4 regions of the Paenibacillus sp. MAHUQ-45 genome follow, and region 1 is predicted to be linked to each of the others. Evidence: riboswitches for the same ligand, from Rfam matches in the RefSeq annotation. Region 1 holds a riboswitch; each other region holds the start of a gene.

Region 1 (3,113 bases):
AAGTTAGCAAAGTGGTTCAGACCACTTTTGATGTTGTTGTTCAAATTGTCGCTCATAAATTGGCCCCCTAATTAAAGATTCACTACACGGTGTGCAGTAGGTGGTACTTCGTCACGGTCTGTCAACAGTTCGATTACTGCAACCTTGTTCAAGGCTACCGCATCTTCGATCGCAGCGGAGAATTGTTCCAACGTCTCACAGCGATATCCGCTTGCTCCAAGGGATTCACCAAACTTCACGGCGTCCATTGGGACTTCGAATAGGGTTCCGTCAATTCGGCCCGTAGTCTTCTGCATTCCCTTAAGCGCCATATCCAGTTGCATGTTGTTCACAACGATAAAAATAACCGGGATATCCTTACATACTGCTGTATTAATCTCTGCACCGAGCATCATAAAGCATCCATCGCCAGTCACACAGAAGATCGTTTCATCCGGTGATGCAACCTTGGCGCCGATAGCCATGCCAATGGCGTTGCCCATGCAGGCAAAATAGGCATCAAACACAAAACTGCCCGGTTTTTTAACGTTATACCATTTAACGGCATTAAAGCCATGGCTTCCGTCATCCACGAACATAGTGTTGTTGTATGGAATCAGATCACTCATCACATTCATGACTGAAGCCAGAGAGAGACCAGGGAGCTCAGGCAGTTCATCCCGATAGTTAAAGCTTTCGGTAGTACGTTTGGTCACAGAATCTCTATCCAGGTGTTCAAGATAATACACAAGATTATCACGCAGATCCCCGGTGACCGGTATTGTTTGGGAGGTCAGAATTTTGCCCACAAACGTAGGATCACTATCGAACTGAATTAAAGTCTCTGGATGGTTCTCACGTTTGAGATTACAGATGGTCATATCGCTCAGGCGGGAGCCCAGTACAATATACAAATCGCTGCGATTTAGCAGATCATCACCATGAGTGCATCCGCCGACACCGACAGGACCGTGATACAGCGGGTGATCCCAAGGAATAGCACCTTTGCCGCCAGGAGAAGTCACGACAGGGATGTTGAAGGTTTCAGCCAATTCGATCAGCTCTTTATGAGCTCCGGAACGGTTAACACCTTTACCCGCAATAATCAGTGGGTTCTCAGCATTGTTGATAGCGTTGATTACACGGTCAAAATTGGAGATGCTTACGAACGATTCGCGCTCTGGATAGACTACCGGGAATTCTTCCAGCAGTTCTGTCTGAACGTCGAAAGGCAAGCAAAGATGAACGGGACCACGGTTACCGCTCAGAGCAATCGAGATAGCATGATTGAAAATGGTACTGAAGTTATCGCCACGTTCTACAAGCTTGCTGAATAGAGTAGCCGGTTTGAACATATCAGCAAGATCAGCCAGATATGAGGAAGAATCCTGACATTGCGGAATACCTAATTCTTTTATGGATTGATGACCTGTAATAAATAGTACCGGAAGGTTATTCGCTTTGGCATGGGCCGCTGCAGTCAGTAGGTTCGTTCCTCCGGGACCGGATGTTCCGAAAGCAACACCTAGTCCGCCAGTCTTAAGGGCATAGCCTGCGGCTTCAAACCCGGAACTGGATTCATGTCTTCCAGGAATAAACTCAATACCGTAATCCACCATCTTTAGAACTAAAGGACAAATGGATTTACCAATAATACCAAATGAATGGGTTACTCCGAGATTACGTAGTGCCTCCGCCATAAAATCTGCGACTGTCTTCAAAAAAAACACCTCTCAAGTGTATGAATTGGGATAAGTAAAAAGATAAATATATTATCGTTCTGGTGATGCGAAATGATTAGAACGATACAAACGGGTATAAAGAAACAACAAAACCTGTGCTCGAATAATGGAGCACAGGTTGGAAGCAAAAAACCGCCACTCAGACCGCAAGATTAAGTCGATCCTCCTGGTTTTCTCTGCAACCTGGCAGTCATGGCCTCAGAAAAATGAGGCTGTAGATCCATGGCTTTGCGTCATTCCTTTTCAGGAATTTTGCCCATATAAATTATATAACTAATTATAAGAATAATTTTCCTTTACATTATATTCCTAGCTCGTCTTTGTCAATATATTTTACACAAATGAACTCGGAATTTGACGAAAAAAATGAAAGAGAATAGGGATATAGTTTTAATTTAAAATGTATCCAAGGGGGTATTGTAAATTAGAATGCGGTTACAAAATAGAGCGAAAATAAACTATTAATTGGGTCAGTATGGAATATTTGACTAGAGGGGTTGGTGCAAAAATGCAAATTGGATCAAAACAATTGGATGGAGAAGATTAGATAATAATTGAAGAAATTAGTTGACTCATCATTTGCCGTGATATTTTTAATGAAAGAATTGAATCCAAATACTTATTTTTTTCTAAACTATAATGGAAGTGAGTGGGTTAAAAGTAGGATGCTTGAGAGGGGAGAAGGCGAATCGTTATTTGTGAGTATGAATTTTACGGAAAGGTCTGAAAGCGATATAATGCAAACGTTTCATAAGTTTGAAAAACTGCCGTATAAAATAGAGCTTATACGGCAGTTTTGTGCTGAAAGGAACAAAAATTAAATTTTGATGACAAATTCTAAAATTTAAAAATATGAATCGTTTTTTGTAGCTGGAAGACGGCTGACGTCATTTTTTCACTCTCTTCTGCAACAGATTCCAGAGCATTGATCTGCTCACTCATCGATGCAGAGACCTCTTCAGTGCTGGCCGCTGTTTGCTGGGTAATGGCGGAGATGTTCTCGATCGCAGAGGAGATTTTCAGGGCACTGTCCAGCATCAGATCGCTTTCCGAAGAGAAGGCGGCGATCTGCTCGGTAATGTACTGTACGCTTTGGACAATTTGCCCGAAAATTTGTGCAGTCTGAATGATCATTTCATTCTGTACCTGAACGACTTCCTCATTGATGGTAATATTCGCAATGGCTTCCTTGATATCGGCTTCAATGCTTCGCACCAAGCTGAAGACCTCTTTGGTCGAGGCCGTTGATTCCTCAGCCAGTTTGCGAACTTCGTGGGCGACCACGGCGAACCCGCGGCCATGCTCTCCGGCACGGGCAGCTTCGATGGAAGCATTCAAGGATAACAGGTTGGTCTGTTCCGCAATTTCGGTAATTGTCTTGGTAATCATGGT
Region 2 (3,113 bases), on a different contig from region 1:
ATAGTTCAGTAGCCCTGCCAAAGAGCAGGGCTACCGATCGGCTGAAAAGAATCTCATTGCTGTGATCCGTTAAATGCGTAAGGACTAGATAACGTAGTTCTCAGTTCCGTCCACGCTCGCGAACAATGCGCTGGTCGGAACGGCTTCCTTCACCTGACTAGGGCTTGCCCACATCAGGCGCACTCGGGCATCACCCAGATTCTCGTAATACTCCACTTTGATATCATACAGCTCCCCGGCATTCAGGGCGATGCTCCCCTGATGCTCAGTCCCGCTTTGATTATTCCAGCTGTCAATGATCGGCAGCCCGTTGATCCACACCCGAATGCCATCATCGGATTCAGTGTAGATCTGATAATTCTCGCTATACAGCGGTTTGATTTTCCCCGTCCAACGGATAGAGAAATTATCAACACCCAGCAAGGCTACATCCGGTGAACCCTGCCTCCAGTTATAATCAATCGCTGCATCATTCCGGGTAAGAACCGCCGTACCGGAAAGCTGCATATTGTTGAAGTATTCCCCCGTTAACCCATTCGCCATCGTATGCTTTCCCCCTGTTCCAGTATTCCCTGTTGGTGCAGCAGGAGGTTTCGGTGTGTTTGATGGCGTAACAGCGGGTACTGGAGGAGCCGGTGGTGGCGTAGGTGCCGGTACCGCTCCAGCCGCAAATTTGTCTCTGGTTACCGTGTAGCTGTTGTTCATAAAACCTTTAATATCATCAGTGTGGTTATTATCGTATAGCATTTTTCCCCAGGTCATCATAAAGGTCCATTTGCTCTGGGTCTCTCTCAGCTTGGCTACGTCTGGCATTTCCCCGTTCTCTCCGATACCGATCGGCTTCCCGGCCGCCAGCGCCAGCAGACTGTCGTAATGGCTTTGTTTATAATCGTTCTCATATATATCTGCAGCGAGAATGTCTACTTTATCCGCACCCGGATAGGTCAGAGCATACGGATCCGCCCAGGCATTCGGGGCATTCGGACTCCATACCCACAGCAGATTATTCAATTTATGAACGTTAACAAAACGGTCATACATAATATTCCAAAGTGCAGCGAAATTATTTTTCTTTCCCCACCAGAACCAATCTCCATTCATTTCATGGTACGGCCGCCATAATACAGGTACCCCTGCATCACGTAAGCTTTTCAAAGGTATCGCCACTTTATCCAGTTCGGCAATCAGGTTGTTGTACTGTACCGTCCCTGGTGTAACGTACTTATTGAATTCCGCTTGGCTGAGACTTCTGGAGACATTGGACCAATCATAGCTGGTTCCCGGTAGGCTCTGATGGAAGGTCATGGCGACTACTCCGCCGCTTTTGCTCCAACTGATGGCGCTGTTCACTACATTCTGACGATACCAGGCAACCTGGCTCTCATTCTGCCCGCTGATAGCGCCCATCTCGTAACCGTGCAGTGCGGCATATTTACCGCTGGTATCTTGCAGCTTGAGATTGAACTCATCGGGACTCTCCAGGTAGTCATGCTGCCCTGCAATAATTCCTTTACCGGATAAAGAGTACATGTAGTTAAGTAATTTTACAGCTTCGGGCGAGGCAGCGGGATTCACCGGAGTACCGGAGCCTGCAGCTCCTGCCATAGACGGAACGATTCCCACGCTCAGTGGAAGGGTCGTCAGAAACAGAGCAACGGACAGGAGTGCGCGCAACAAACGATACTTACGGTAAGCTTTCAACATACATCTCCCTTTCGGTAGCCAGGCTGCCATTCTTGCGAAAGGCCCTATAGCTTTGCGTCCCTATCTTTCGATAGGTTTGCCGTTTTCGTTATTGAAGGATCTATCCCTCTTACCGTAAATATCGACGCTATTTAATTATTTTTTAGTGCATTTATGAAAAAAATATCATTTTTGAGTCTTTATACCTGTTTTAAAAGCTTCGCATTTGGTTAAATAGATAGTTTGTTCTACTAAATTCCCCTACGCTCGAATCCGGTCCTAGGAAATAAACTGATGCAGCTCAATATCATCCCAATTCAGGGTGATACGGATATTATCTTCCTCTACCAGTTCAGAGCCTGTCTGCACTTCAATAAACTCCACGTCCGTTAAAGCCAGAATGGCATGCTTGGTGCCTTCCGGAATGCGAACCACATCGCCCGCCTTTACGTTATACATTTTCTCATTCAAAACAATGCTGGCTTCCCCGCTGATAATGGTCCAGACCTCACTGCGCTTGCGGTGCAACTGATAGCTGATATTCTTCCCTTGTGAGATGCAAATCCGTTTCGTCAGCACCTCATTGCCTTCTTCATATTTCACATAGTCAATGACACGATAATGACCCCAGCGACGTTCCTCGTACATTGGGCGCTGATCAAACGACTTCAGCACTTCTTTGATCCGTGGGCTTTCCGCTTTATGGGTTACGAGAATTCCGTCGGGACTGGCAGCGATAATTAGATCTTTTGCACCAATGACCGTAATCGGAATATCCAGTTCATTCACGAGGCAGGTGCCTTCGGAATCAGCCGTAACAACCCCTTTGCCGACATGATTGCTGCTCATCTCTTCCGTCAATGTATTCCACGTGCCCAGGTCCTTCCAGAATCCATCATACGGCTGCACAACAATCCGTTCTTCCTTCTCTACCACTTCGTAGTCAAAACTGATGGAGGACAGCAGTTTATACTGCTTCTGCAGTTCCTCATAGTTGAGAGGCAGCCCTTTACGCTGCAAAATATCCAGCAAATAGCCAAGACGGAAAGCAAACACACCACAGTTCCACAGCGCATTGCGACTGATCAGCTTCTCCGCCTGCACGCGATCCGGCTTCTCCTGAAAATGGCTTACCTGCATAAAGCCGCTCGCCGCAGGCTCATCGGAGGTCGGGATGATATATCCGTATTTCTCCGAAGCATGCTCAGGCACCACACCCATCAGCGCCAGATTAGCGCCGCTCTCCTCCATCGTATGTTCAAGCTGGGCTACCGTTTCAAAGAAAGCAGCCTCAACATAAGGGTCCACTGGCAAAATAGCCACCGTCTCGGCAGGCGACACGCCAGCCACGGTATATAAATAGGCTGCTGTCAGCGCAATAGCCGGGAAGGTATCGCGGCGCTCCGGCTCAACGATAATCGGCACATGGC
Region 3 (3,113 bases), on a different contig from region 1:
TCGCTGTCGGCTTCGGCGTAGGCGTTGCTGTTGGCGTGGCCGTTGGTGTCGCTGTCGGTTTCGGCGTAGGCGTTGCTGTTGGCACAGCCGTCGGTGTCGCTGTCGGCTTCGGCGTAGGCGTTGCTGTTGGCGTAGCCGTTGGTGTCGCTGTCGGTTTCGGCGTAGGCGTTGCTGTTGGCGTGGCCGTTGGTGTCACTGTCGGCTTCGGCGTAGGCGTTGCTGTTGGCGTGGCCGTCGGTGTCACTGTCGGCTTCGGCGTTGGCGTTGCTGTTGGCGTGGCCGTCGGTGTCACTGTCGGCTTCGGCGTTGGCGTTGCTGTTGGCGTGGCCGTTGGTGTCACTGTCGGCTTCGGCGTTGGCGTCGCTGTTGGCGTGGCCGTTGGTGTCGCTGTCGGCTTCGGCGTAGGCGTTGCTGTTGGCGTGGCCGTCGGTGTCACTGTCGGCTTCGGCGTTGGCGTTGTTGACGGGGTGGTTCCTTCAAACGGATAATGGTGCATTTGCACATAACCGTTAAATGAAGTGGCTATCAACGTCCCATGCAACTCCGCGTAATTGTAGAACACACTTGCTTTCGGCGCCAAGATCGTACCTTCTATGGTTGTATTAGCTATACTGATCGAGCCTGCTTGGTAAAAATTAAATAATACCTTCCGGGGACTTCCACCCCAAATTTGAAAACTAGGAATGCTGATGGCGCCTCCACTAACATTGACTATAACTGTGCCATTGTTTGCAATGTTGAACTGAAGACCATTGGCATTCACCAAGTCGGAGGCAGATAGATTTACGACATTAAAATCTTCCGGAGCGTTAATGGTTATTTTCCCGAACTCCTTCTTGAAAGACCCTGCCTCAGGGAGAGACGCCAGCTCAGCCGATTTGTTAATCAGAAATTGCTTTTCCTTAGCAAAATCAATTGGAACTGGACTAGCCTTTCTCTCACCTTCCTTGATATCAGCCCTTGTCTTGGATAAGGTCCCACCATAAACGGCTTTGCCATACACTGTTCCATCAGTAATATTAATGTTTCCTCCCGCAATTAGAACATCGCCGCCCGGGGCATCCTTAGATACGCCGTAACTTTGCAGACTGATATTCCCTGCGGCGGCAAGCCGCCCGTGAATCTGGTCGTTCGTCTGCGTAAAATCTCCAAACACAAAAGCGTTAAAATTCCCGGCAACCCCCAAGACTGGCGTCTGGGTATACGGCGAGTCCGGTGTTGCGTTCACCGGGACGCCCAGGGAAAACGTACTTCCCAGTGTCAGCAGCCCTGCCAGGAACAATTTCACTGCCGACTTCATTCTTTTCCTCAATGTTTACACCTCCTATTAAATTCTATATGATCTCGTAGCAGCTACGATGACAACAAAAAAAGACCACCAAGAAGTAGAGGAGCTCTCTTCATGGCAGTCGGACGGTCATGGCACTTGTTAGCACTTTAGACTCCTAAACTTTGCGTCCCGTCTTTTCAGACGGTTTGCTATTATACATGATGATATTAAATTGATAGAGATGCCCGCAAAACAACATACGACAGGCCCTGTGTAATACATCTTATTCTGAATTTACCCATAGTGTAGCTTGGCGTTATATGATTGTCAACGAATTCCTTTTTGTACAATCTTTAAATAAAAAAAGCGCCAAAAGGCGCTTCAAATCGTCATTTTATCCTCTTTTTTAGAACAGCTGTATCCAGCCAATAATTGAGACCCACAACGGAATACTCAGGAATAGTCCAAACAACATCCCTCTATAAATATTCCCTTCTTGCTCCATGGCTCACTTCTCCTTTAATATTACAATAGTCTTCTTTTTAGTATTTCAAATTAAATATAATATCATCCCTCCAAATGTATTGTGAATTAAATCACATTTATTAGTTTGTTTATAAATACCATTGAATATTTTTTGAAATTCGGAGTAAAATAGGAATATACGTTCTCATTTTAGGTGGTGATACGCATGCACAAAGCCGAGAGTATAGATAATCATCTGGTAAAATCGTATTTGCTTCTCCCGCTGATCCTATCTGCTTTTGAACGCGATGCTGGCATCATTTCTGCACAACTCCGAACACCTTCACCTTATCTTGAAGTCCTGGATACGGCAGCCAGTGCAGCTACTGCAGATCTCAGGGATATTCGTACGGAGATGCGGATGCGCGGCATTAAGGTATATGAACAGCACAAGCTCCCGCATGGCCTTGAAGCCAAATTCATCTGCCGAGGATATCACGAACGGATGCTGCTGCTGAATGAACTCATTGCTGCACAAGCGGGAATCCATATGCGCAGATACTTGGGACTGGATATTTCGGCCTTCCGGAATGAGCAGGAACAATACGGAATCAAGCCTGCTCCGCAGCTCTAAATTCACTCTACTTTAGGAATAAGAAAAAAATAGGCCCTGCCATGGGAGTTGGCAGGACCCAAAATCTATACCACTAAACACTGGGGGGCGTTTGGTAAATTCAATATAACCCCTGAACCTGAAAATAAGCTGATCTTAAGATAAAAATTAGCTTAAAAAACATCACGATGTTTGTTAACGAAGATTATAAATGGTCCTCTTCACCCAAGAGGGGATACTCCCAGAAGCCGAGCCGCCCCTTGGCCAGAACAGGATGAACCAACGCACGAACATCCTCCAGCTCCCAGGCAAAACGTCCTTCCGTATAGTCGCCAAAAGCCCGTTCATGCTCGTCTATCTGCTGCGCGACACTATTCAACCCGGTAATACCATGGCACTCCTTCAGTTTGCCTATAGCAATAATAACACCCGTGGGTAAATTCTCTTCTGTATAGCCATGCTTTGCGAGTATCGATTGAATCGGCTCTCGTCTACACGCGGCCTTGTCTATTTTAAGACCAGCATGGATTGCCAGCTCCCCACAATATGACGTTCGCCATGAACGGGTTTCATAGTTCTTCTCGCCAAGCGCAACCAATGTAGCCCAGGGCTGCCGTATCGTTAAGCAACGCATGTTATTCTTATCTCCTCCTTATATTTGGCTGTGGGCTATCATGAGTGTATCCCTACTACATCTCTTTACCTAAATATGTGTTATCTCGTCTAGAGCTTGCCTGAACATTCGTATTTATATAATGTCATGAT
Region 4 (3,113 bases), on a different contig from region 1:
TCTTTTAACAACGGAACATTGAGCTTGGATTCTGATCCCTCTGTGATCGTGGACCTCAACAATCTCAAGCCAGGTGATATCATCACCAGAGACTTCAAGCTGAAGAATAGCGGCTCACTTGATATTTCCCAAGTGCTGCTGAAAACGGCAACTGAAGTTATAGACGTGAACAATGACAATGGAACCCATAACTTGAAAGATGACATCGTGGTCACCTTCCTGGTTAATAAAGACAAGATCACTTCTCCGGTTCTGATTAAAAAACTGTCTGAGCTGGAAAACCTTTCGCCTGACCTTGTAAAAGCAGGCATCCTTGGTTCAGTTTTCGGCGAAAAATCAGGGATCAAGGCAGGAACTCTGGATAAGCTGTCTGTTCAGTTTGCCTTTGTCGACAACCTCCAGCCTCAGAACTACTACCAGGGAGACAGCCTGAAATTGAAGTGGACCTTCGAGGCTAAACAAGGCGCTGGCGAATACAAGTAAGCCGTTCGATCTCAACGCATTAACTATTTTGTCTACCATTTTATTAACCATATAAGAGGAGGAATTTATTCATGGGTATCAAAAAAACATTGGGTCTTGGCGTAGCAACGGCGGCTTTGGGATTGTCTTTAATCGGGGGCGGCACCTTCGCTTACTTCAGCGATACAGCGGAAAGCACAGCAACTTTCGCCGCTGGTACGCTGGATCTGAATACTAATCCTGAGCAAAATGTGAACCTGAGCAATCTGAAGCCAGGTGACATCGCTGTCCGCAACTTCACTCTGCAGAATAGCGGCTCGCTCGACATTAAAGAACTGAAGCTGGTTACTACGTATATCGTAACTGATACTAACAGCAACAACGCCGGACAGGATCTGGGTGCTCACTTTAAAGTAAAGCTCCTTGACAGCAGCTATACTAGCGGCTCAATTGCTGGCCATGTCGTTGCCGAAGCAACACTCAAGGATTTGCAGAGCAATCCAGGCTACGATTTGGTAGCCAATGCCTTCCCAGGCGGCATCTCCGCAGCCCAATCCAAGACGCTCAAATTAGCCTTTGAGTTCGTTGAGAACGGCCAGGATCAAAACATCTTCCAAGGTGACAAACTGGACGTGAAGTTGACCTTCAACGCCAAGCAAGGCGCCGGAGAATTAAAATAAGTCTGATTCCTAAAAACTACCGGCATCTCTTACACCCTTCACCGGGCTAAGACATGCCGGTTTTTGCTCCAATCCCCTCCTCTTTTCTCCTCTGAACAGCAATGTGTCTTTGTCCGTTTCAAGGAAATTTGTTATACTTATACAAAAAGTACGGAGGGGCGTTGTCATCGTGCCTGATAATATGGGAGGGCGCATCCATGAACTCCGGGTCGAGAAGGGCTTATCCTTATCCGAACTTGCGGACAAGGCGGATGTGGCCAAGTCGTACCTGAGTAATGTTGAGAGAAATATTCAGTCCAACCCCTCTATCCAATTCATTGAAAAAATTGCCGACGCACTACAAGTATCTATTCACGTGTTGCTATATGGAGACCTCTCCGACACTGAAGAGACGCCGCTGGATTCGGAATGGTTCCGGCTCGTGCAAGAGGCAATGAGCTCCGGCATCAGCAAGCGGGAGTTCAAGGAATTTCTAGATTATCAAAAATGGCGTCTTGAACAAAAGGATTAAAGATTTCGGCCCTGAGCGCTTCAATAGCTTGGGGCCCCATCATATAGAGAAGGGCACAGCATATGCTGTGCCCTTCTCTATATGTATCTGTTATGATTCAAGCTGCTAAATAGCCTTCAAAGCCTTCTCATTAAAGAAACGGCGAATCTCCTCCGCCTTGATGCCCGCCTTCTTGGCACTCAGCAGCAAATATACCCATTCTAAATCCAGATCAACTGTCTGCAGTTCTCCGTTGTTCCCCTGGTTGGACTTATCCAAAAAATCTCCTCCTAAGATTTCGCGTCCCCAGGCAGTCCGGCCGTCGTAGTATTTCTACCTTAGACCCGAGACTTTGTGCCCCTGCCTTTCAACAGGTTTACCCTTTACTGGACCCTTTACATGAAAGGATCTGGCTAGAAATTATTATTAAAAACCATACTGCAATAACATTATACAAGAAAGAATCGGAAAAGTGTGTCGTTTTCTGGGAATTTCTAAGGTGAGAAATGTAAAAAGTTTAGCTCTTTTTGACTAATACCTGTCCAAGTTGAAACCACCTGTACCCAATGCACAATTTTGAACTTATTAATAATTCTACTAACCCAAAATAGACTAATTATAGAACCATTAACCCATATCCGAGCATTGTAATCAGGTTTTATAAAAAAAACGAGGACTATCGAATTATTTTAATAGTTACACTTGTTGATGTAATCTATTTATGGCGCTATGGCATCAATGACCAGGCTGAACCATACCGTTTTGCGATTGGATTGGACGAAAGTATGAATTGATTAAGGCCACCGAAAGTAGCACAATAGTAAGGAAATGAAAACGCAACCATCACAGCTCCGAACAAGGCCCATACCAGCGCCCCGCGTTTGGAGTTCATCCGTTAGGAGGATGTATTCATGGCAGCCAAAGAGCCCTACAATGAATCTGTTTGGAGCAAATATTATGGCCCCAATCTGGGCTACATTCAGGAGAAGTATGAGCAGTTTGTGAAAGACCCCTCCTCAGTTGAAAATAATTACCGTGAACTTTTTACTGTTTATGGCCCGCCTCCCCTGGCGCCGGATGCTGAACCAGCTCCGCAGCCTATCGTCTCGGGAGATGCAGTTTGGCTTCGCAAGGCTGTCAAAGCCTCTAAGCTAATCGCTAACATTCGTATATATGGCCATTTGGCCGCCAATATTGACCCGCTGGAGCGGGATCACAATCCTATGACAAAATGGCTGAATCATGAAACGTATGAATTGACGCGAGAGGACCTCATGGCCCTCCCTGCTTCACTAATTTGGGAGAATGTCCCGGATAATATTCAAACCGCTTGGGACGCCGTTCACCGGATGCGCCAAGCCTATACACAAACTATAGCCTACGAATTTGGTCATGTGCATGATGAACAGGAACTTCGCTGGTTGAACAGCCAGGCGGAGTCCGTTAACTCACCTGCGCCATTGAATACCGCCGAACGCAAG

The links. A riboswitch is a leader RNA that binds a small molecule or an ion and turns the genes downstream of it on or off. The one in region 1 is predicted to bind cyclic di-GMP.
Region 2: linked by a shared signal. The riboswitch ahead of AC3Y23_RS19345 (glycosyl hydrolase) and the one ahead of AC3Y23_RS03750 (thiamine pyrophosphate-binding protein) in region 1 are both predicted to bind cyclic di-GMP.
Region 3: linked by a shared signal. The riboswitch ahead of AC3Y23_RS26045 (choice-of-anchor A family protein) and the one ahead of AC3Y23_RS03750 (thiamine pyrophosphate-binding protein) in region 1 are both predicted to bind cyclic di-GMP.
Region 4: linked by a shared signal. The riboswitch ahead of AC3Y23_RS21800 (anti-repressor SinI family protein) and the one ahead of AC3Y23_RS03750 (thiamine pyrophosphate-binding protein) in region 1 are both predicted to bind cyclic di-GMP.

Annotation. Positions count from the first base shown of each region.
Region 1 covers NZ_JBYUPV010000002.1:9,750-12,862, forward strand. Annotated here, with positions in the region: gene AC3Y23_RS03745 (carboxymuconolactone decarboxylase family protein) at 1-56, opposite strand, end outside; gene AC3Y23_RS03750 (thiamine pyrophosphate-binding protein) at 72-1,709, opposite strand; cyclic di-GMP riboswitch class I at 1,896-1,988, opposite strand; gene AC3Y23_RS03755 (hypothetical protein) at 2,276-2,542, shown strand; gene AC3Y23_RS03760 (methyl-accepting chemotaxis protein) at 2,559-3,113, opposite strand, start outside.
Region 2 covers NZ_JBYUPV010000009.1:34,443-37,555, reverse strand. Annotated here, with positions in the region: gene AC3Y23_RS19345 (glycosyl hydrolase) at 85-1,704, opposite strand; cyclic di-GMP riboswitch class I at 1,715-1,795, opposite strand; gene AC3Y23_RS19340 (sugar phosphate nucleotidyltransferase) at 1,963-3,113, opposite strand, start outside.
Region 3 covers NZ_JBYUPV010000016.1:79,363-82,475, forward strand. Annotated here, with positions in the region: partial or broken gene AC3Y23_RS26045 (choice-of-anchor A family protein) at 1-1,312, opposite strand, end outside; cyclic di-GMP riboswitch class I at 1,402-1,491, opposite strand; gene AC3Y23_RS26050 (YhjD family protein) at 1,962-2,369, shown strand; gene AC3Y23_RS26055 (ASCH domain-containing protein) at 2,554-2,982, opposite strand.
Region 4 covers NZ_JBYUPV010000011.1:64,920-68,032, forward strand. Annotated here, with positions in the region: gene AC3Y23_RS21785 (TasA family protein) at 1-483, shown strand, start outside; gene AC3Y23_RS21790 (TasA family protein) at 555-1,142, shown strand; gene AC3Y23_RS21795 (helix-turn-helix domain-containing protein) at 1,324-1,653, shown strand; gene AC3Y23_RS21800 (anti-repressor SinI family protein) at 1,759-1,911, opposite strand; cyclic di-GMP riboswitch class I at 1,939-2,023, opposite strand; gene AC3Y23_RS21805 (2-oxoglutarate dehydrogenase E1 component) at 2,544-3,113, shown strand, end outside.